Cystobacter fuscus: one gene and its partner. Each later gene encodes a partner of the first gene's protein in a complex. Links are inferred from orthologs where the notes say so. Each region holds a gene or a part of one and is shown on either strand. Other genes may lie near its edges.

Region 1 (3,490 bases):
GGAGTGGCTGCGGATGCTGCTCGGCGCGATCGACCGGCGGGAGCCCAATGCGCTCGCCCCGGTCCGTCCGCTCTTCACGCCCAACGCCGAGGACGGAAGGACGATCCTCGACCGCCTGGCGCGCGACCGCGTGGCGATCCTCGGCTGCGAGCAGACCCAGACGGTCCTGAAGGACAACGGCGTGGGCTGTCCCGCCTTCACGCCGGAGCTGCTGGTCCGGTACGCGGCGCGGGCGGTGGGTGGGTCGGCGCGCCGCTGACGCGTGCTAGGCGGCGGGAGACGCCACCTCGGGGGGCCGCTGGCCCACGCGGTGGCGTCGCTTCTTCGTCAGCACGTACTTCAGGTAGCGCCCGGTGTGGCTCTCCTTCACCTCGGCCACCTGCTCCGGCGTCCCCGTGGCGAGCAGCTGTCCTCCGGCCGCTCCCCCCTCGGGGCCCATGTCGATCACCCAGTCCGCGCTCTTGATGACGTCCAGGCAGTGCTCGATGACGAGCACCGTGTTGCCCGCCTCCACCAGCCGGTTGAGCACCTGCAAGAGCTTGCGGATGTCCTCGAAGTGCAGGCCGGTGGTGGGCTCGTCGAGGATGTAGAGCGTGCGGCCGGTGGCCACGCGCGCCAGCTCCCGCGCCAGCTTGATGCGCTGCGCCTCGCCGCCCGACAGCGTGGGCGAGCTCTGCCCCAGCCGGATGTAGCCCAGGCCCACGTCCTCCAGCGTCTGGAGCACGCGCATGATGTCCTTGTGCGCGGCGAACAGTTGCATCGCCTCGCGCACGCTCATGTCGAGCACCTCGGCGATGTTCTTGCCCTTGTAGCGCACCCGGAGCGTGGCCTCGTTGAAGCGCTTGCCGCCGCACACCTCGCACGGCACGTACACGTCCGCGAGGAAGTGCATCTCCACGAGCTTCACGCCATCTCCCTCGCACGCCTCGCAGCGCCCGCCCTTGATGTTGAAGGAGAAGCGCCCGGCGGTGTAGCCGAACGCGCGCGCCTCCGGTGTCAGGGCGAACACCTCGCGGATGCTGTCGAAGAGCTTCGTGTACGTCGCCGGGTTGCTGCGCGGCGTGCGCCCGATGGGCCGCTGGTCGATGTCGATGACCTTGTCCAGGTTCTCCAGCCCGAGCACCGCCTTGTGCTTGCCCGGCACCTCCCGGCTCTCGTAGAGCGCGCGCGCCGCGGCGGGGTAGAGGATCTCGTTGATGAGCGTGGACTTGCCCGCGCCGGACACGCCTGTGACGGCCACGAACAGGCCCAGGGGGATGTCCACCGTCACGTCCTTGAGGTTGTTCTCCCGGGCGCCCTGGATGGTCACCTTGTTCTTGCCCGGAGCCCGGCGCTGGGACGGTATTTCGATCTCCTTGCGGCCGGAGAGGTACGCGCCGGTGAGGCTCTTCTCGTTGTCCATCACCTCGGCCGGCGTGCCCGCGGCCACCACCTGGCCCCCCAGCTCGCCCGCGCCGGGGCCGAAGTCCACCAGGTAGTCCGCCTCCTCCATCGTCTCCTCGTCGTGCTCCACCACGACGACGGAGTTGCCCAGGTCGCGCAGGCGCTTGAGCGTGCCGAGCAGCTTGCCGTTGTCTCGCTGGTGCAGGCCGATGGACGGCTCGTCGAGGATGTAGATGACGCCCGTGAGCTCGCTGCCCATCTGCGAGGCGAGCCGGATGCGCTGGCTCTCGCCGCCAGACAGCGTGGACGCGGTGCGATCCAACGTCAGGTAGTTCAGGCCCACGTCCACGAGGAAGCCCAGGCGGCTGCGGATCTCCTTGAGCAGCTCGGTGGCGATCTTCCGCTCCGTCTCCGTGAGCTTCAGCTCCTTGAGCCAGCGCAGCGCGTCCCCGATGGTCAGCTGGCTCAGCTCCACGATGGAGCGGCCATGCACCTTCACCGCCCGGCTCTCCGGCTTGAGGCGCGCGCCGTCACACGTGGGGCAGGGCTTGTCGCTGAAGAACTTCTGGTAGTAGGTGCGCGCGGCCTCGGAGGTGGTCGTCTTGAAGCTGCGCATCAGCTTGTTGACGAGCCCCTCCCACTCCATCTCGTAGTTGCCGCCATCGCCCCACTTCACGTTGAAGCTCTTGCCGTCCACGCCGTACATGAGGATCTTCTTCGCCTTGGCGGGCAGCTTCGCGTAGGGCGTGTCCAGGTCGATGCCGAAGGCGTTGGCGAGGCTGTCCACGAAGTCCGCCGTCCAGCCCTCGCCCCGGTTCATGCTGTTGGCCCACGGCTCCACCGCGCCCTCGCGGATGGTGCGCGAGCCGTCCGGGACGATGCGCTCCGGGTCCATCTCCGCCTTGGTGCCCAGGCCGTTGCAGTCCGAGCACATGCCCAGCGGGTTGTTGAAGGAGAACGAGGAGGGCGTCAGCTCGCCGAAGGACAGGCCGCAGGCGTGGCACGCGTTGAGCTCGCTCATGACGCGGTCGCTCGCGGGGTCTCCCGTCTCGTTGGTGAGGATGAGCAGGCCCTTGCCCTCGCGCAGCGCCGTCTCCACCGAGTCCGTCAGCCGCTGCTTGCCCTCGGGCTTGATGGTGACCCGATCGATGACGAGCGCGATGTCGTGCTTGGACTTCTTGTCCAGCTCGATCTTCTCCTCCAGGCTCTTCACCTTGCCGTCGATGCGCGCGCGAGAGAAGCCGCGCTTGAGCGCCTCGGTGAGGATGTCCTTGTGCTCGCCCTTGCGGTTGCTCACCACCGGAGCGAGCACCATGGCCTTGGTGCCCGCGGGCGAGCCCATGAGCGTGTCGACGATCTGCTGGGCGCTCTGCTTGCCCACGCGCTGGCCGCAGTTGGGGCAGTGCTGCACACCCACCGAGGCGTAGAGCACGCGCAGGTAGTCATGCACCTCGGTGACGGTGCCCACGGTGGAGCGGGGGTTGTTGCTGGCCGCCTTCTGCTCGATGGAGATGGTGGGCGACAGGCCGCGGATGGTGTCGTACCGGGGCTTCTCCATCTGTCCGAGGAACTGCCGGGCATAGGCCGACAGACTCTCCACGTAGCGCCGCTGCCCCTCGGCGTAGAGGGTATCGAACGCGAGTGAACTCTTCCCGGATCCGGAGACGCCGGTGAACACCACCAACTTCTTCTTGGGGATGTCCAGGGAGATGTTCTTGAGGTTGTGCTCCTTGGCTCCACGGATGGAGAGGGTGTCGGGCTCGGACATAGGGGCGCGGTCTAGCACTGAAAGGGCGCGCAGTGGGGGGAATGTGGGCGCGCGCACGGGTTGGGATGGTCCTCAACGGTTCGTGTTTCAACCCGAATCCAGGGGCCCGCCAGAGGGCAGGGCAGGCGGACGGGGCAGCGCTCCCACACCCTGAACACGATCTGACACAAGGCCTGGGGATGGATCTCGACAGGGCGTGGATGGCCGGGCAGGGTGGTGGGCACGATGGCTCCGGACTCACTCCTGGTGGTTGGTGTGGGAGACATCCATGGTCGCTTCCACCGGGTGGAGGCATGGCTCGACGCGCTCGAGGAGGCGCGCCGTCGTCCCGTGGACTTG
Region 2 (4,215 bases), 1.9 Mb from region 1 along the record:
CTGGCCATGCGTACGCCTCATTGGCGCCGCCCTCCAGGAACTGATCCTGCCTCGTTTGAGTGGCTCCACCGCATTTCATGTGGTTCCGCAGCCGCTGATAGGACGGCCACCCTCGTGAAGCCAGTCGAACGAGCGCATGGGAATCCCACAACCTGTGGGAGAGCCACTCAAACGGAGCAGGCGCATGCGCGAGCATAGCCCTAATGCTGCGGCTGGGCGCAGGTGAAGAGGTCGCGCATCACCTTCTTGGCCTCGGCGATGAGCGCGGGGCCCTTCACCTCGGCGCCGAGCTTCACCAGCAGCTTCATGTCCGGAGTGAGCCGGTAGTAGCCCTTGGATTTCTGCACCAGCGCGAGCAGCTTCGCTCCATCCAGCAGCGCGTCTCCGCCCAGAATCACCGACAGTCGGCCCGGTCCACCTTCCAACCCACGCAAGCGCAGCTCGCGCATGTCGATCTTCACCAGTGCCTGCTCGCAGAGATTGTCCACCTCGTCCGGCGCCTCGCCGAAGCGGTCCACCAGCTCCGAGCGCAGGTCCTGTACCTCGTCTGGCGTGCCCGCCTGGCTGAAGCGCTTGTAGAACACCAGCCGCTGGTGCACGTCCGCCACGTAGTCGTCCGGAATGAGCGCCGCCATGGGCAGCGTCACCTCGGGCTCGATGCTCACCTGGGGTGGCTCGCCCCGCACCTCGGACACCGCCTCCTCGAGCAACTGCGCATACATGTCGAAGCCGATGGCCGAGATGGAGCCCGACTGCTCGGCACCCAGCAGGTTGCCCGCACCGCGGATCTCCAGGTCATGGCTGGCGATGGAGAAGCCCGCCCCCAGCTCGGTGAAGCGTTGCAGCACCTCCAGCCGCCGCTGCGCGTCCTTCGTCACCGTCTTGCGCGCCGGCACCAGCAGGTACGCATAGGCACGCTCGCGCGAGCGCCCCACGCGTCCGCGCAACTGGTAGAGCTGCGCCAGCCCGAACGTGTCCGCCCGGTCGACGATCATCGTGTTGGCGCTCGAGATGTCGATGCCGCTCTCGATGATGCTCGTGCACAACAGCACCTGGTACTTCTTCTCGGTGAAGTCGAGCATCACCTTCTCGAGCTGCCCCTCGCCCATCTGCCCGTGCGCCACGCCGATGCTCACCTGCGGCACCAGCTCGCGCAGCCGCGTCTCGGTGGCGGGCAGTGACTCCACGCGGTTGTGCACGAAGAAGACCTGGCCGCCACGGGCGATCTCCCGCTCGATGGCCTCCTTGATGGTGGCCGGGTCGTACTTCATCACGAAGGTGCGGATGGCGCGCCGGTCCTGCGGCGGCGTGGCGATGATGCTCATCTCCCGCACGCCCGACATCGCCATGTGCAGCGTGCGCGGAATGGGCGTGGCCGACAGCGTCAGCACGTCCACCTGCGAGCGCAGCCGCTTGATCTGCTCCTTGTGTTTCACCCCGAAGCGCTGCTCCTCGTCCACCACCAAGAGCCCCAGGTCCTTGAACGCCACGTCCCCGCCCAGGAGCTTGTGCGTGCCGATGAGGACGTCCACCTTGCCCTCCTTGGCGCGCTTGAGCAGCTCTCGCACCTCGGCGGGCTTCTTCAGGCCGGAGATGACCTCCACCGTGACGGGGTAGTCCTTGAAGCGCTTCTTGAACGACAGGTAGTGCTGCTGCGCCAGCACCGTGGTGGGCACCAGCACCGCCACCTGCTTGCGATCCAACGTGGCCTTGAAGGCGGCGCGCATGGCCACCTCCGTCTTGCCATAGCCCACGTCACCGCAGACCAGCCGGTCCATCGGCTCGCTCTTCTGCATGTCCGCGAGCACGTCCTCGATGGCCTTGGCCTGGTCGGGTGTCTCCTCGAACTCGAAGTCCGCCTCGAACTGGGCGAAGTAACGGTCCGGCGGCGTGAAGGCGTGGCCCGGGTGCGCTCGGCGCGCCGCCGCGATGTTGAGCAGCTCCGCCGCCATCTTGAGCAGCTGCTCCTTGACCTTCTTCTTCGTCTTCTCCCAGGACGTGGTGCCCAGCTTGTCCAGCGTCACCTGGGCGGGGTCGCCTCCGGTGAACTTCTGGATGAGCCGCATGCGCCCCACGGGCAGGTAGATCTTGTCCTTGCCCGCGTACTCGAGCACGAGGAAGTCCCCGGGCACGTTGTTCACCTGCATCTTCGTCAGGCCCTGGTAGCGCCCGATGCCGAAGTCGGTGTGGACGATGAGGTCGCCTTCCTTGAGATCCTTGAAGCCCGCGGCGAAGGCATCCAGGCTCTTGGAGCGCCGCGCACGGCGGCGCGAGCGGGCTCCAAAAATCTCTTCGTCCGACAGCAGCGCGAAGCCCCCGGCTCCCGGGTCCACGAAGCCGTGGCTCACCTCGAGCGTGAAGAGATGGGCGGAGATGGCGGGATCGTAGAGCCGGGCGGCGTCCGCGAGCGGCTCGGTGTGCACGCGCACCATGACGTTGCGGTCGAGCAGCAGGCGCTTGAGCCGGTCCGCCTGGCTCAGAGTGCCGCACGCCACGGCGCAGGGGATGTGGTTGTCTCTCCAGCGCTGGAGCCGTTCGATGAGCGGGGTGAGCGCGCCCTCCTCTCCGTGGTGCGCCAGGATGGCCTCGCGCACGTCCTGCGTCGTGCCGTAGGGGAAGAGCACGGGGGGCTCGCCCTGGGAGAGCGACAGGCCTCCGCCCTCCATTACCCGGAAGGCGCGCAGCCGCTGCTCGGCCTGCTCCCGGGTGAGGAAGTGCTCCTCGGGGGGCAGGGTGAGCTCCTGGCGCTCGTTGGCGGACTGGGACGCGCGCGCGAGGTCGGCCCACAGGTCCTCGGCGGCGCGCTCGAGGCTCAGCGGATCATCCAGGTAGAAGAGCGGTTCGGCGCTCCACTGCGCCAGGTAGTCGAAGACGGTGCCGAGTCCTCCCGGGAAGAAGCCGGGCAGGAGCCCCTCGAGCCCGAAGCCGGGCAGTCCCTCGTGGAGGGCGTCGAGCTGCTCGCGCAGCTTCGTGGTGGGCAGGTTGATGCGATCGGCCACGGCGCGCGCGGCCGCCTCGGCGTGTCCGCGCGTCTGCTCGGAGAAGATGACCTCGCGCGCGGGCAGGAGGATGATCTCCTTGAGCGAGTCCACGGTGCGCTGGGTCTCCGGATCGAAGACGCGGATGGACTCGATGGTGTCGCCGAAGAACTCGATGCGGATGGGCTTGTCGTGGAGCGGGCCGAAGATATCGACGAGGCCGCCGCGCACGGAGAACGTGCCCAGGTCCTCGACGAGGGGGCTGGACTGGTAGCCCATGTTGGCGAGCTTGCGCGCCAGCTCGTCGCGATCGAAGTCCTGACCCACGGACAGCCGCTCGGACAGCTCCTTCATCACCTTGGGGGGCAGCACCTTGCGCAAGAGCCCGCGCAGGGACAGCACGAGCGCGGGAAAGCGCGTGCCCTGGTTCAGGTGGAAGAGCGCGCCGAGCCGGTCCGCGACGACGTCCGCGTCCGGGGACAGCTCGTCGTAGGGGAGGATCTCGTCCGCGGGGAGCCGCAGGACGCGGGGCTCGCGGGGCGTGCCCGGGCCTCCCAGGAAGAAGGCGAGATCGTGGGCGAGGGCGTCCGCGGCCTCCTCGTCGGGAGCGATGCACACCAGGGGCGCCTTGAGGGTACGTAGCAGCCGGGCGAGCGCATGGCCGCGAGCCGCCCCCTGCAGTCCCTGGGTACGGACGCGCTGGCCGGGGCGCAGCAGCTCCACGACGCGCGCCACGGGGTCACCGGCCACTGGAGGCGCTCGGAGGCCCTCCGCATCAAGCTTCTGGGTAAAAGGAGTGTCCATCCGGAGGTGCGAGCAAGCGCCTTCCGGTAATTAGGAGCCGAACTCCGGGGGGTCAACGGAAGAGCGCGGGAAGCGATGGGTGGAGGTCACCCAGAGTCCCAGGCGTCCGACCACCTACGCGTGCACCACGTGGAAGTCCTCGTCGTCGTCATCCCCTCCGCTCCCCCCGTCCTTTTCACCGTTCCCACCGCCCTTGGACAGCGAGGTGCCCGTGGGCTGGGCGTCCGCCGGGCCCGGGCGAGCGGCCGAGCGGTCGGACAACCGCGAGGCGAAGGTCAGGGCGAGCAGGGAGACGAGGGCAAAGGTCAGCGTGCGCATGGGTGTGCCTCCTGGCCGGCGAGGACGCCGGGGTCCACGGAGATATTCAGCCCCGGGCGGATCAGCTCTTCTGGAACCCGCGGACGTACGCCACGAGGGCGTCGATCTGTTGAGG

Evidence for each region.
Region 2: the proteins of uvrA (region 1) and mfd are in contact, whole or in part, in a crystal structure (PDB 4DFC), measured with the Escherichia coli proteins. The link is inferred for Cystobacter fuscus from one-to-one orthologs.

Annotation. Positions count from the first base shown.
Region 1 is NZ_CP022098.1:3,596,493-3,599,982, forward strand. What follows is about bases 66-3,490. They hold uvrA (excinuclease ABC subunit UvrA), read right to left. Parts: upstream 3,152-3,490; coding sequence 266-3,151; downstream 66-265. Other genes in these bases: CYFUS_RS14860 (thioester reductase domain-containing protein), read left to right, coding at 66-259; CYFUS_RS14870 (metallophosphoesterase family protein), read left to right, coding at 3,377-3,490. In the rest of the region: more of CYFUS_RS14860, read left to right, coding at 1-65. UniProt on the Escherichia coli protein: The UvrABC repair system catalyzes the recognition and processing of DNA lesions. UvrA is an ATPase and a DNA-binding protein. A damage recognition complex composed of 2 UvrA and 2 UvrB subunits scans DNA for abnormalities.
Region 2 is NZ_CP022098.1:1,661,353-1,665,567, forward strand. Bases 1-4,150 are described here. They hold mfd (transcription-repair coupling factor), read right to left. Parts: upstream 3,783-4,150; coding sequence 201-3,782; downstream 1-200. Other genes in these bases: CYFUS_RS06950 (hypothetical protein), read right to left, coding at 3,897-4,100. In the rest of the region: CYFUS_RS06955 (c-type cytochrome), read right to left, coding at 4,162-4,215. UniProt on the Escherichia coli protein: Couples transcription and DNA repair by recognizing RNA polymerase (RNAP) stalled at DNA lesions. Mediates ATP-dependent release of RNAP and its truncated transcript from the DNA, and recruitment of nucleotide excision repair machinery to the damaged site.